3 regions of the Pseudomonas sp. GW823-FHT02C05 genome follow, and region 1 is predicted to be linked to each of the others. Evidence: riboswitches for the same ligand, from Rfam matches in the RefSeq annotation. Region 1 holds a riboswitch; each other region holds the start of a gene.
What was found. Region 1 has a riboswitch for cobalamin ahead of AC1RGE_RS04945 (TonB-dependent receptor). Riboswitches for the same ligand answer to the same signal wherever they lie in the genome.

Region 1 (4,680 bases):
CGACCCGACGCTGGTCATGCAGACCCGGAAAACCCCGGCCGAATATGCCGAGTGCGTGGTGCCCAAGCTGCAAGGCAACGCCCAGAGCCCGACGGTTTCCCAGACCCAGCGCGGTTTTCGCATCGTCGTTGCCAGCAAGGTGGCGGCAGACAACGTACTGGAAGCCTACAAGGCGCCCAATGGCGGCAAGGTGTTCCTCTACGAGCGGCACTTGCTGGCCTCCAGCTTCGCCCCGTCGAGCTTCGAACGCGCGGCCCAGGAATGCCTGTAGCCAGCCGTGTTAAACCGCCTCTTTCAGTAACTTCTCGATCTGCGCCAGCTCCCAGGTACTGAGCAGGCTCACCGGGTCGGTGCCGAAGCGTTGCCGCGTATCGAGCTGCCAGACATCGCCTTCGGTGCTGCGGCAGCTCTGGCAGTGATGCAGATGCCGGCCATCGAAATCCAGCAGCAACTGCCAACCCTCGATATCCACCTGCACCTGGCCAGCGCCCGAATGGCTGGCGCCGGGCCGTAGGGGGTAAACGCCAAGGGCGGCATCGCGCAGGCGCTGGCAGACATCTCGGGCATTCAGGCAGGGCATGGGGCTCTCGCGGGCAGTGCAGGGACAAAGGCGCTCAGGATATCCATCGACTGCGTGGGTGCAAGTGTCGATTGGTCGCTGTCCGACGCTGGCCCGGGCCAGTGGCTGGCGAACTCACTGCACGCCTGAAATGGCGCCGCAAAGCCCAGGGCCTTGCGGCAACCCCTCGATCAGAAGCTGTAGTCGGCGGTGACGAACAACGAGCGCGGTTCACCCATCAGCCATTGCTGGCCGCTGTTCTGTTGCGCCGCGGCATAACGCCGGTCCAGCAGGTTGTTCACCTGCAGGCCCAGGCGCACGTCGGGCAGGGCCTGCCAGCCGAGGTTGGCATCCAGCACCGTGTAGCCGGGTACATCGACGCTATTGGCGGTGTTGGCATAACGCGCATCGACGTAGCGCAGGCCCATGCCGGCTTCCAGGCTCGGGGCCAGGGCCTTGTTCAGCCACAGGTTGGCGGTGCGTCGCGGCACGTTGGTGGGGCGATTGCCGGCCCGGGACACCGCTTTGCCAGAGACCACCTCATCGAAGTCGTCGTACTCGGCGCGCACCACCGAGGCGTTGGCCGAGACTTGCCAGCCGTGATCCAGGGCCAGCTCCAGCGAGGTTTCCAGGCCGTCGGCGGATTGCTGGCCGACCTGCTGCGCCAGGCGGGTCACCGGATCGGTGGTCAAGAGCTTTTTCTTGACAATGTGGTAGGCCGCCAGGGTCCATTCGCCACGGCCGTTCCAGAACTGCTGCTTGAGCCCGAACTCGGTCTGCTTGGCTTCGGTCAGGTCCATCTGCAACCGGCTCGGGTTGAGGCTGATCAGGTTACTGACCCCGTCTTCACTGGTGGAGTACTGGCCGTACAGCGACAGTTGATCGGTGACCGCGAACACCAGGCCGGCGCGCCAGTTGCCGCCGGTGAGGCTGCGATCGGTGCGGGTGCCGGCGCGCAGATCACTGCGATCGATATGGTTCTGGTCGCGGCGGATGCCGGTCACCAGCGACCAGCGCTCCGACAGTTGCAGGCGGTTTTCCGCAAACAGGGCGAAAGTGCGGGTGCTGCTGTCGGTCTGGGGCGAGAAGGGCGAGCGGCTCTGGAAGTAGCCCGGTGCCGGGTTCCACGGGTCGATATAGTCGCTACCGATATCCTTGTAGGGCGAGTTGTTGGCCACGCCGAAGCGAATCCTGTTGTACTCCAGGCCGACCACGGTCCTGCTGTCCAGGCCGAACAGCGAGTGGTTGAAGGTGAAGCTCTGGCGATCGCCGATCTGCTCCTGATCGTGCTTGATCTCCAGGTAGTCGCCGCGCAACAACTGCTCCCGGGAGCTGACCCAGTTGTAGGCTTCGGCGTTGCGCCAGTGGCGGCGGCTCTTGATGTAGTAGAGCTGGTTGCTGGCGCTGAGGTTGTCGCTCAGGGTCCAGTCGGTGTTGAGCCGGGTCCATTCGTCGTTGTAGCGCTGCACGGCGTTGCGCAGGTTGTAGTTCTTGTCCCGCAGGCTGTCGCGGTATTGGCCGGCAATCAGCGGCGTGCCGAAATAGCTGGCGGGTTCGCTTTCACCGCGCTCATGGGCCAGGGTGAAACCGAGGTCGTCGGTGGCTTGCCAGCGTAGCGCCGCGCTGAGTGCCAGGCTGCGTGACTGGCCCTGGTCGACCCAGCCATTGCTCTGCTGCTGGTTCAGGGTCAGGCGGTAGCTCAGGGTGTCGGTCAGCGAGCCGCCGCTGTCCAGGCCCAGTTGCTGGCGATCATGGGAGCCATAGCCCAGGCGCAGGCGGTTGTGGATCTCACCGTCGAAGGGCTTCTTGGCAATCACGTTGATCACCGCGCCGGTGGCGCCTTCCCCGTACAGCACCGAGGCCGGGCCGCGGATCACGTCGATGCGCTCGACCATCCACGGGTCCACCGGGAAGGTCTGGCTGCCGGCGCCGGTGTACAGGCGCGCGCCGTCGAACAGGGTCATCACCGAGGAGTGCCCGGTAAAGCCGCGGGCCGACAGTGCGGTATTGCCGTTGCCCGGGGTGGCGATGCTGGTGATGCCGGGGGAGCGGGTGACGGCATCCTGCACCGTGAGGTTGTTGCGGTTGCTGATGGCGTCGTTGCCCAGGCTGCTGGTGCTGGCCGGAGTCTCCAGGGCCGTGAGGTTCAGCCGCGAGCCGGCGGGCAGGGGCGTGTCCAGAGAGGTTTGCGGGGCGCTGGAGACTCCGCTCACTTGGGTCTCGGGCAAGACCAGGGAGGTTTTCTGTTCAGCCAGTGCCAGGGCCGGGTAGGTCATGCAAGGCAGGAGGGTGAAACACAGCGAGGGGCTCGCCAGGTGTTGCAGCAAGGAGGTGCGGGACATGCGATTCCTACTACTTGTAAGGAATGAATGAATCCCGGAGGGAACAACGCATAGGGAATCGCGGGCAGCCGCGCCCACGAAAACCGGACTGCGCCCGCCCACCGCGGGGTTGTCAAACGAAGTTGCAGGCCGGTCTCCGGGCTTGCGAGGGTCATGAGGCATTCACCTTCCCATGCCTTGGCACAGTGGTCTGTCGAATGCTTCGCTCGCTTACCGTTGCGGGGGCAGCGCCGGACTGATCATCGAAATGACGCACCGGCTTCCCGTTTAACCCCATGCACGGCGGCATGGGACACCTGAAACTGGCGCGCATATGAGCACTGCCGAGCCCTTGCGTCAATGGCATGTGGCCAGCTACGGCGGCGGTTTCAGCGCTTTATGCCAGGCAAGTCAATATATTGACCTATTTTTCCTGGCGCTTAAATAATCAACAAATATCGACGCATTATTGACGATTTTGCTTTTCTGACCCAGTATGTCGGCGCTGAGCGATTGATTATCTTGAGTTTTTTTTGACGCCAAAGCGCTGAACTCTGCTCCGAAAATAGGCGAAACAGCCTATGGCGCAGAGCAGCCACTAAAAACATGACGGCCAGGATGGCAAGTAGCCAGGGCTGATCCGTTGGCTGTGCTGGCTTCAGACGGCGTAGCCGCGATATTTCTCTTTGGAATGATCTATGTCTGCCGAACGGATACTGGTTACTGGGGGCGCTGGTTTTATCGGTTCTCACCTCGTGGATGCACTGCTGGCCAAGGGTTATGCGGTGCGGGTTCTGGACGACCTTTCCACGGGCAAGGTCGGCAATCTGCCCATGGGCGATGCTGGCCTGGAACTGCTGGTGGGGGATGCCGCCGATGCGGCACTCCTGGCGGATGCCGTTCAGGGCTGCGATGCCGTGGTGCATCTGGCTGCTGTGGCGTCGGTCCAGGCTTCGGTCGAAGACCCGGTGGCCACCCACCAGAGCAATTTCATCGCCACCCTGCGCCTGTGCGAGGCGATGACCGCGGCCGGTATCCGCCGCGTGGTGTTCGCCTCCAGTGCGGCGGTCTATGGCAATAACGGCGAGGGCACGCCGATTGCCGAAGACACCCCCAAATCTCCCCTCACGCCCTACGCGGCGGACAAGCTCGCCAGCGAGTACTACCTGGACTTCTACCGCCGCCAGCATGGGCTGGAACCGGTGATCCTGCGCTTTTTCAATATCTTCGGCCCGCGCCAGGACCCTTCATCGCCGTACTCCGGGGTGATCAGCATTTTCAGCGAGCGGGCCAAGGCCGGGCGGCCCATCACCCTGTTCGGCGATGGCGGGCAGACCCGCGACTTCGTCTATGTCGCGGACCTGGTGAAGATCCTGGTGCAGGGCCTGGAATGCCCTGCGCCGGCAGCCGATGCCACCAATGTCGGGCTCGGCGGGGTGACCACCCTCAACGATCTGATTGGCGCCCTGCAGCAGATCAGCGGCAAGCCGCTGCAGGTGAGCCACGGCGCGACCCGCTCCGGGGATATCCGCCATTCCAAGGCCGACAACCGCCGCTTGCGCGAGCGCTTCGACCTGGGCACGCCCAGCAGCCTGGCCGAGGGCCTGGAACGGCTTTACCGCAGCCTTTAGTTCGTTGCCTTAGGGGCGCGCCATGGCGGCTGCCCTAGAGCCTGATGTTGTGCAGATTGATCTACTGAAGAGTGAGTTATGGATATCGAGTTTCGCAGGGGGCATGTCTGCAAAGTGGTTCGACGCCTGTTTACCGCATTGGCCTTGTGTGCCACCAACACCCTGGTGC
Region 2 (4,680 bases), 810 kb from region 1:
GCCAGGTGGCGCTCGCGCTGGCCGATGCTGGCGCAGGCCAGGGCCGCGTCCAGCCCGCGCCGGCCCAGGGCCTGGGCGGTGATCCACAGCCGCGGTGCCTGGGGGTGGGCTTGGGCCAGGCGCCCCAGCTCATCGCGCAGCCAGTCCAGGTAGGCACTGTCGGAGCTGGGTTCCAGGTCCACCACCAGCAGCTTCGCGCCGTCCTCGGGCAGGGCTTCGCCCAGCGCCGCCCAGAGGCTGTCGAAGCCGTCCAGGGTGTCGATCACCCGGGTGTCGGCGCCGTCGCCGCGCAGGGCCTGGAGCTCCTTGCGAAAGGCTTCGCCGAGGGCGCCGCCGTGCAGGCCAGGGCCGACGAACAGCACCCGTTGATAGTTCTCATGCATGTCGGTCGGCCTCAGAAGCGGTAGGTGTAGCGCACTTCGGTGGTGAAGGGTCGCCCCAGGTTGTCCACCGAGGGCGAGGTGCTGGTCATGCTGGTGCTGTAGTCGCGGTCGAACAGGTTCTCCACCAGCAGGCTCAGGCGGTGCTGCTGGGCCGTATCCAGGTAGCGATAGGCATCGGCGTCGACCACCGAATAGTGGCCGTAGTCGACGTTCTTCGGGCTGTCGATCTGGCCGATGTAGCGGACCGCACCACCCACGCCCCACATCCGGTCCGGGGCTTCGAAGCCCAGCCGCGAACGGGCGAAGAAACCGGGGATGTTGCTCAGGGTCACGCCGTTGCGCGACTCCAACAGGTTGCGGGTCATGTCCGCCTGCAGGGTCCATTGCGGGCTGAACTGCCAGCGCCCGTCGAGTTCGATGCCGCGCACCTTGATCCGGCCCTGGCCGTTGCTCCAGACATCGTTGGCGTCGAGGGTGATCAGGTCGTCGATCTTGCGGTGGAAGGCGCTGACGCTGGCGTTGAATTCGCCGGCCAGCAGGCTGCCCTTGTAGTCCAGGCCGAGCTCGGCATTGAGGCTCTTTTCCGGCTTGAGGTCGGGGTTGCCTTTTTCGTAGTCCTCGTTGGCGTACAGCTGCTCGGCGTTGGGCAGCTTGAAGGCGCTGCCGTACTGGCCGCGCAGTTGCCAGTGGGGCGTCAGGTCGTAGAGCGAGGTGAGCATGCCCACGGTGGCGCTCTCGCCGCCGCTGATTTTCTCGTGGCGCACGCCCAGGCTCGGGTGCCAGTCGGGCAGGGCGTCGAACACCGGGCGCAGCTGGGTGTACAGGGCATTGGCCTGGGCCTGCTTGTTGTCGATCTTGAGCACGTCGTCCTGGCCCTTGAACCACTGGTTGTCGGTGCCCAATACCAGCACGTGGCCGCCGTCCAGCTCGGCCTTGCCCTCGGCCTGCAGGCCCCAGTCGGTGAAGCCCCAGTAGTCGTTGTGGTTGCGCACCTTGAGGCTGGCGTCGTCGAGGCTGTCGATCCTGGTGTAGCGGGTGTCCCAGTCGTTGACATGGCCCTTGACGAAGTAGCTGAAGCCTTCGCCCAGGCGCTGCTCGAAGGTCGCGGTGGCGATCTGCTGGATGCGGTCGTTGGTGGTTTTCCGGTTGTTCACCGGGCGGGCGAAATCCAGGTTGGCGTCGCTGTACTGGTAGAACAGTTCCAGCCGCGAAGCGTCGCCAAGGCCCTGGATCGCCTTGGCGCCGAAGGTGGTCACTTCATAGCTGCGTTTCTTGTCCCGGGTGTTGGCGTTGTAGGCGCTGTTGCGAAATGGCTGGTAGCCATCGGAGACGTTGTGGCTGACATAGGCCAACAGCCCCAGCTCGCCCAGGCCGTTGCTGAGGATCTGCTCGGCGCGGGCATCGCCGCTCGTGCCCATGAAACTGTCCAGGCCCAGGTTGACCTCGCCGGAGACGTCGCGGGTCTGCGGGCTGCGGGTGACGATGTTGATCACCCCGGACACCGCCTGTGTACCGAACAGCAGGCTCTGGCCACCCTTGAGCACCTCGATGCGCTCGATGGCGTTGGCCGGCAGGGTATCCAGGTACAGGCCGCCGTACAGGCGGTTGTTCAGGCGCACGCCGTCCAGCAGGATCAGGGTGTCGTCGTTGCGCCCGCCCAGCAGGGAGTAGGTGCCGTAGTCGAAGGGGCCATTCTTGGGCGCCACATACAGCCCCGGCACGTACATCTGCAGGACCCGGGTGATGTCGCTGCTAGGGCCGGCGCGTTCGATCTGCTGGCGGTCGATGATCTCCACCTTGCTGCCGTACCGGGCCATTTCGGCCACCGTGGTGGACTCCACCGAGGGGGCGGAAACAAATTGTCGGTCCAGCGTCAGGGGGCTGTCGTCCGCCAGCAGCAGGGGGCTGAACAGGCAGCCGAGCAGGGCGCCGCTCATGGTGCGGCGAGGTGCACGCCAGTCGCGTGCAAGGAAAGTGTCAGGTGTTGTCATTGTTGGTCTTCTCGAAAGTGTCTTCGGGAAGCACGCAGGAGAGGGTATCGGCCACGGGCACGCGACCATACCGGCCCATGCCCGCCCACCGCAGGATTGCCAAACAGACGTCACAGGCCGGTCTCCGGGCTTGCGAGTCTGGCGGCATTCGCCTTCCCATACCTTGGGTACAGTGGCCTGTTGAATGCAGCACTCGCTTACCGTTGCGGGGGCAGCACCGGACTTGCCCGAAAAGGGGCGCACCGGTTTCCCGTTTCACCTCCTGCGCGGCGGCAGGAGGCACCTGAAACTGGGCGGCATATGAACATCCGCCCCGGCGTTCGTCAACGTTGCGCCTGCCGCCAGGTGTTACCGGATTCATCGCCCTGACGCCTCTGTAGCCGCTGCCGAGCCCACGAGGCTGCGCAAAGGCCCGCAGGGCCTTGCTTGGCAGTCTCATGTCGAGCACCTCAGCGGTCTTGAGATTTCGCGCCCCTGCGGGCCGTGCTTCCGAGCGCGGCCCGAGCCTGCGGCAGCGGCTACAGGAGCAGGGCGCTTTGCGGGGCCAGGTGCCGCTGTGCGTGCAGGGCCGTGCGTGACTCGCAGGCCAGCAGCGGCACCGCCCGTACCGAGTCGCCCGGCTGCAGTTGCAGGCGCTTGGCGGTCAGCCGGTCCACCAGCAGGCAACCCGAAACCAGGCGCCCGGGGGCGGCGGTGATGCGGCAGCTTTCCAGGCGCCGGTTGTGGATCAGCCACACCGGCGCCTGTGCGTCCGGAGTGCCCACCAGCAGGGGCAGGGTCTGGCTTTCGCGCACGCTGCGGATCTTCGCCACCTCGGCCTCGATCAGCGGCCCGCCATCGAAGATGTCGATGCAGCCCTGATGGCTGAAGCCTTCGTCGCGCAGGATGCTCACCGCCTGTTCGGTGCTGGCGTGGGCCTGGCCGATGGCGGCCTGTGCCTGGGGGCTGAGCAGGCAGGTGTACAGCGGCTGGCGCGGCATCAGTTCGGCGATGAAGGATTTGCTGCCGTGGCTGGACAGGCGATTGGCCTGCTGGAAACCCATCTTGAAGAAGTGCCGCCCCAGGCTGTCCCAGAACGGCGAGCGGCCCTGGCTGTCGAGCTGGCCGCGCAGTTCGGCCACCAGCTTGTCGCCGAACAGCCGGGGGAATTCGGCGACAAACAGCAGGCGCGCGGTGGACAGCAGGCGGCCGGTGTAGCCCTGGCGGTGATCGCGGCGCAGGAACAGCGAGCACAGCAGCGACTGCCCGGTCATCTCGTTGCACAGGAACAGGGTCGGGATGTGCTTTTCGATGCCCAGCACCGGGGCGCTGCCGTGGGTGGTGCCGACCCGGTAGTTGTAGCAGGGCTCGCGCAGGCCGATGGCGCCGCTCAGGCCGCAGACCCCGATCACCTGCTGCTCGTCATCTTCCATGACGAACAGGTAGTCGGCATCGGCCCGCTCCACCTGGTTGGCGAAGGCTCGCTGCGCCCAGCGCACCCGATGGGCCAGGCGCTCGGGGTCGGTGGACAGGTTGTTCAGTTCGCGACAGCTGCCTTCGAGCAGGCTCAAGACCGCCGGCAGATCGGTGACGCGGATCGGACGGACGATCATTGGCGGGCTCCTGGCAATGACGCCGGGCAGGGGGGCAACAGGGGCCGGTTCATAAGGCAACGCTCCGTACCGGCTCGCCCGGCGCCAGTTGCAGGGCCTGGAACATGGCCGGGTCGAGGCCGATTTCAGCGCCCGGGGCGGTGTCCAGCGCCGCGACTATGGCGCGAAAGCCCTGCAGCCGCTCGTTGCTCAGCAACCACTGCTGGCCCTGGCCGCTCTGGGGGCTGGGGTAACTGGTGGCAACCCGGCTCTGGGCGATCGAGCGCAGTTGGTGGCTGCGCCCCTGAAGGGTCGGCCCGGCATCGAACAGGTCGACGTACTGGGTCGGCGCGAAGCCTTCGTCGATCAGGATCTGGCAGGCCTCCCGGGCATCCGGGTGAACCTGGCCGATGCAGTCCTGGGCCGCCTGCGCCAGCATCGGGATGTACAGCGGGTACTGGGGCATCAGTTCGGCGAGAAAGCCGCGGCCCTGCAGGGCGCACAGGCGCTCGGCCTCGACATAGGGCAGGTCGAAGAAGTGCTGGCCCACGGCTTGCCAGAACGGCGACTCGCCGTTGGCGTCGCTGTAGCCGACGATCTCGCTGATGCAGCTGTCGGCGAAGCGCTGGGGGTGGGCGGCGATGAACAGCAACCGCCCGCGGGAGGTGAGCTGGGCCAGTGGCGTGCCGCCCAGCGGCGGGTCGACATGGAAGCTGCGCAGCAGGGTCTGTTCGC
Region 3 (4,680 bases), on a different contig from region 1:
TGCGTGAAACGCCCCTGCTGCGTCGTCTGCGGGATGAAACCCAGGCATTGCCCACCGCCCGTTGGCAGGTGGCGCCCGAGCAGGGCCAGTTCCTCGCGTTGCTGGTGAAGTTGACCGGCGCCCGCCGCGTGCTGGAGGTCGGTACCTTCACTGGCTACAGCGCCCTGTGCATGGCCCAGGCGCTGCCTGAAGACGGTTCACTGATCTGCTGCGACATTCCCGGCGACTACAACGCTACGGCCCTGCGCTACTGGCAGGAGGCGGGGGTGGGCCAGCGCATCGAACTGCGCCTGGCCCCGGCCCTGGATACCCTGGCCGGCCTGGAGCGAGCGGGGCAGCTTGGCTGTTTCGACCTGATCTTCATCGATGCCGACAAGGCCAACTACCCGGCCTATCTGGAGGCTGCGCTGGGCCTGTTGCGCGTTGGCGGGCTGCTGGTGTTCGACAACACCCTGTGGAGCGGGCGCGTGCTGGAGACCGATTCCCTGAGTGAGGATACCCGAGCCATCCAGGCGCTCAATCGCGCCTTGAAGGATGACTCGCGTATCGATCTGTCGCTGCTGCCGCTGGGAGATGGTCTGACGCTGTGCCGCAAGCGTTGAGCCTAGGGGGCTTTGGCGGCGGACACTCGCCAGATCTTGTTGCCTACATCGTCGGCCACCAATAACCCGCCTTGCTGGTCGATCACCACTCCGACCGGGCGTCCCATGGCTTTCTCGTCGGCATTGAGAAAGCCGCTAAGCACATCGATCGGCGCTCCATTGGGCTTGCCGGCGCTGAATGGCACGAAAATTACCTTGTAGCCGCTATGGGGCTTGCGGTTCCAGGAACCGTGCTGGCCGATGAAGGCGCCTTCGGTGAAGGGGGCGGGGAGCTTGCTGCCGTCGGCGAAGGTCAGCCCCAGCGACGCGGTGTGCGGGCCTACCGCGTAGTCCGGGGCGATGGCCTTGGCCACCAGGTCGAGGTTCTGCGGCTTGACCCGTACATCCACATGTTGCCCGTAGTAGCTGAAGGGCCAGCCATAGAACGCGCCATCCTTGACCGAGGTGATGTAGTCCGGCACCAGGTCGCTGCCGATTTCGTCCCGCTCATTGACTGCGGTCCAGAGTGCGCCGCTGGCCGGCTCCCAGGCCAGGCCATTGGGGTTGCGCAGGCCGGTGGCGAACAGGCGGTGCTGGCCGCTTTCACGGTCCACCTCCCAGATCGCCGCTCGGCCTTGCTCCTTGTCCAGGCCGTTTTCGCCGACGTTGCTGTTGGAGCCCACGGTGACGTAGAGCTTGCTGCCGTCCTTGCTGGCGATGACGTTCTTGGTCCAGTGATGGTTGAGGGTGCCGCCGGGCAGGTCGACCACCTTGGTGGCGGCTGCGCTGATCTGGGTCTCGCCGCTCTGGTAGGGAAAGCGCAGTAACTTGTCGGTATCGGCCACATACAGGTCATTGCCCACCAGGGTCATGCCAAAGGGCGAATTGAGGTTCTCCAGAAACATTGTCCGGGTCTCCGCCACGCCATCGTGATCCTGGTCCCTTAGCAGGGTGATGCGGTTGGCGCTGGGCACGGCCGCCCCGGCACGGCCCATGACCTTGCCGGCGATCCAGCCGCGAATGCCCTGGCTGTCATCCGGTTTGGGCGGGGCGTTGGTTTCCGCCACCAGCACATCGCCATTGGGCAGGACGTAGAGCCAGCGTGGATGGTCGAGGTTCTCGGCGAAAGCCTTGACCTGGGTGCCGGCCGCGGCCTGGGGTTTTGCACCTTGCGGCCAGCCGATGGCGGGGGCGATGTTGACCGTGGGGATCAGCGTCGGGTTGGGTTCCGGCAGCTTGGGGTTGGGGCCGGTGCCGTCGGACACCTGCAGGCTGGAAGTTTCGCCGCAGGCGGCGAGGCTGGCGGCGATGGCGATCAGTAGGCTGTGCTGAAGCTTGAGCATGCGAATTTCCCTATGAGTGCACGGACGTCGTAGTCATAGAGAAGCATAGCCAGTCGATGGTTCCGCCCGATCAGCGGGCCTCCTTGAAGAGCACGGCGACGCCCGGGTGGTAGTGGCCGGCCTCGTTGTGCAGCTTGCGATAGGCGTAGGGGAAGTACCAGGCCACGGCGCAGCAGTGCTCTTTCTGCAGTTCGTCGAGCATGTCCTGGAGCTCTTCCGGTGTAGCGCTGTGCTGGGATTTTTGTGGGGCAACGAACAGGCACCCCAGTCTCAGGTCGCTGGCGTAGCTGATCTTTCTTGCATCCTGGGCAACGTCCAGCAGTGCCTGGGTCAGGTTCAGGCTGTTGACCCTTGGCCAGCGCTGGGTGGCGTGTATGTAGGCGCGCTCTTCCTTGGTGGCCAGGTACAGGTCGGTGCGGGCGTTGCGCGCACCTTCTTCCTGCTGTTTCCTGCTGGGGCTGTGTTCCAGGCTGACCATCTCGGCCATCCAGGCCGACGCGCTGAGCAGCCCGAGATTGGCCTGCTCGTCGAACCAGTAAGGCGTTTCGTTATCGCCGCGAACCACGTTGTAGCGATCGATGCAATCGAACCAGCGTTCCAGCATCGGGCGCAGGAATTCCAGCTTCGGATTGCTGATGATCATGCCTTGCATCGAACTTACCCCTTATTGTTGTGTGGTTGGCGCCGGGGGCGCTGAAAAGTGGCTATTTGATATCATTGCTCTGAGTGTGGCACAAGATTGGCGTCAGTTTATTGATGCAGTGCAGTTTTGTGCCGGGGGCGACGGCCGGCTTTAATTGACGCTCCACCCCCAACCCTCTAACCTTCGCGACTTGTTTCAGGTGCTCTGTGGCCCGTGGCCGACAGAGTGAAACAGGGAAGCCGGTCAGGGTCTGTTCCAGTGATGGAGCCGACGACGATTCCGGCGCTGCCCCCGCAACGGTAGATGAGTCAAGACTGCGCCTGACGCCACTGTGTCAATGACACGGGAAGGCGCGCAGTCCGGCAGCCATGCCGCTCATGAGCCCGGAGACCGGCCTGATCCATCCAACGGCATCACGGTGGGCGATGCCAGGCTAGCGCCGTCTGTTCCTTTTCCCTGCCCCCCGTTCCCCAGCCCCAACGGAGAGCTGCCCCATGAGTGAATCCCCCGATCGTGACGAGCGCCATCTGGCGCGCATGTTGCGCAAAAAAGCCGTGATCGATGAACGCATTGCCAACTCGCCCAACGAATGCGGCCTGCTGCTGGTATTGACCGGCAACGGCAAGGGCAAGAGCAGCTCGGCCTTCGGCATGCTGGCGCGGTCCATGGGCCACGGTATTCAGTGTGGCGTGGTGCAGTTCATCAAGGGGCGTAACAGCACCGGCGAAGAACTATTCTTCCGGCGTTTCCCCGAGCAGGTGCGCTTTCACGTGATGGGCGAAGGCTTTACCTGGGAAACCCAGGATCGCCAGCGCGATATTGCTGCTGCTGAAGCCGCCTGGGCGGTTTCCAGGGAGTTGCTGAGCAACCCGGATATTGGCCTGGTGGTGCTCGACGAGCTGAACATTGCCCTCAAGCACGGCTACCTGGACCTGGATCAGGTGCTCAGTGACCTGCAGGCACGTCCGCCCATGCAGCATGTGGTAGTGACCGGTCGCGGCGCCAAGCCGGAGATGATCGAGCTGGCCGATACCGTGACCGAGATGGGCATGGTCAAGCACGCCTTCCAGGCCGGGATCAAGGCGCAGAAAGGTGTCGAGCTGTGAGCGTGAATTCATGACTGATGTTCGTCATTGCCCGGCAGTGTTGATCGCCGCACCGGCTTCCGGCCAGGGCAAGACCACGGTGACCGCGGCCCTTGCCCGCTTGCACCGCAACCGGGGGCGCAAGGTTCGGGTCTTCAAGTGCGGCCCGGATTTCCTCGACCCGATGATTCTTGAGCGCGCCAGTGGTGCCGCGGTGTACCAGTTGGACATGTGGATGGTGGGCGAGCAGGAAAGCCGCCGTCTGCTCTGGGAGGCGGCGGGAGAGGCCGACCTGATTCTGATCGAGGGGGTCATGGGCCTGTTCGATGGCACCCCTTCCAGCGCCGATCTGGCACGGCATTTCGGCGTGCCGGTGCTGGGGGTGATCGATGGCACCGCCATGGCCCAGACCTTCGGCGCCCTGGCTCTGGGCCTGGCGCGCTACCAGCCGGACCTGCCGTTTGCCGGGGTGCTGGCCAACCGGGTTGGTACCCTGCGCCATGCGCAGTTGCTGGAAGGCAGCCTGACGGAAGGCTTGCGCTGGTATGGCGCCTTGTCCCGGGAAACCGATATCGAGCTGCCCAGCCGCCATCTGGGGCTGGTGCAGGCCAGCGAGCTGAATGATCTGGACCTGCGCCTGGATGCCGCCGCCGAGGCCCTGGCCAGCAGTTGCCAGGTGGAACTGCCGCCAGCGGTGAGTTTTGCCGCACCCACGCCGGTGGCTTGCGCGCCGCTGCTCAAGGGCGTGCGGATTGCCGTGGCGCGGGACGAGGCGTTTGCCTTCACCTATGGCGCCAGCCTCGATCTGTTGCGAGCCATGGGGGCGCAGTTGAGCTTCTTCTCGCCGATCCACGATACCCAGCTGCCCGACGCGGACAGCCTGTACCTGCCCGGCGGCTATCCCGAATTGCACCATCAGGCCCTGGCCCGCAACAGCAGCATGCTGCAGGCCATTCGTGCCCATCACGCGGCCGGCAAGCCGCTGCTCGCCGAGTGCGGCGGCATGCTCTACCTGCTGGACTCCCTGA

Region 2: linked by a shared signal. The riboswitch ahead of AC1RGE_RS01215 (TonB-dependent receptor plug domain-containing protein) and the one ahead of AC1RGE_RS04945 (TonB-dependent receptor) in region 1 are both predicted to bind cobalamin.
Region 3: linked by a shared signal. The riboswitch ahead of cobO (cob(I)yrinic acid a,c-diamide adenosyltransferase) and the one ahead of AC1RGE_RS04945 (TonB-dependent receptor) in region 1 are both predicted to bind cobalamin.

What each region holds. Positions count from the first base shown of each region.
Region 1 covers NZ_JBXAJU010000001.1:1,053,415-1,058,094, forward strand. Annotated here, with positions in the region: gene AC1RGE_RS04935 (lipoprotein) at 1-271, shown strand, start outside; gene AC1RGE_RS04940 (DUF7693 family protein) at 281-580, opposite strand; gene AC1RGE_RS04945 (TonB-dependent receptor) at 751-2,901, opposite strand; cobalamin riboswitch at 3,012-3,216, opposite strand; gene AC1RGE_RS04950 (NAD-dependent epimerase/dehydratase family protein) at 3,579-4,511, shown strand; gene AC1RGE_RS04955 (bifunctional glycoside hydrolase/polysaccharide deacetylase family protein) at 4,590-4,680, shown strand, end outside.
Region 2 covers NZ_JBXAJU010000001.1:247,586-252,265, forward strand. Annotated here, with positions in the region: gene AC1RGE_RS01210 ((2Fe-2S) ferredoxin domain-containing protein) at 1-383, opposite strand, end outside; gene AC1RGE_RS01215 (TonB-dependent receptor plug domain-containing protein) at 395-2,320, opposite strand; cobalamin riboswitch at 2,473-2,676, opposite strand; gene AC1RGE_RS01220 (arginine N-succinyltransferase) at 2,893-3,966, opposite strand; gene AC1RGE_RS01225 (arginine N-succinyltransferase) at 4,016-4,680, opposite strand, start outside.
Region 3 covers NZ_JBXAJU010000003.1:754,480-759,159, forward strand. Annotated here, with positions in the region: gene AC1RGE_RS19885 (class I SAM-dependent methyltransferase) at 1-602, shown strand, start outside; gene AC1RGE_RS19890 (PQQ-dependent sugar dehydrogenase) at 605-1,924, opposite strand; gene AC1RGE_RS19895 (hypothetical protein) at 1,995-2,576, opposite strand; cobalamin riboswitch at 2,748-2,980, shown strand; gene cobO (cob(I)yrinic acid a,c-diamide adenosyltransferase) at 3,062-3,673, shown strand; gene AC1RGE_RS19905 (cobyrinic acid a,c-diamide synthase CobB) at 3,684-4,680, shown strand, end outside.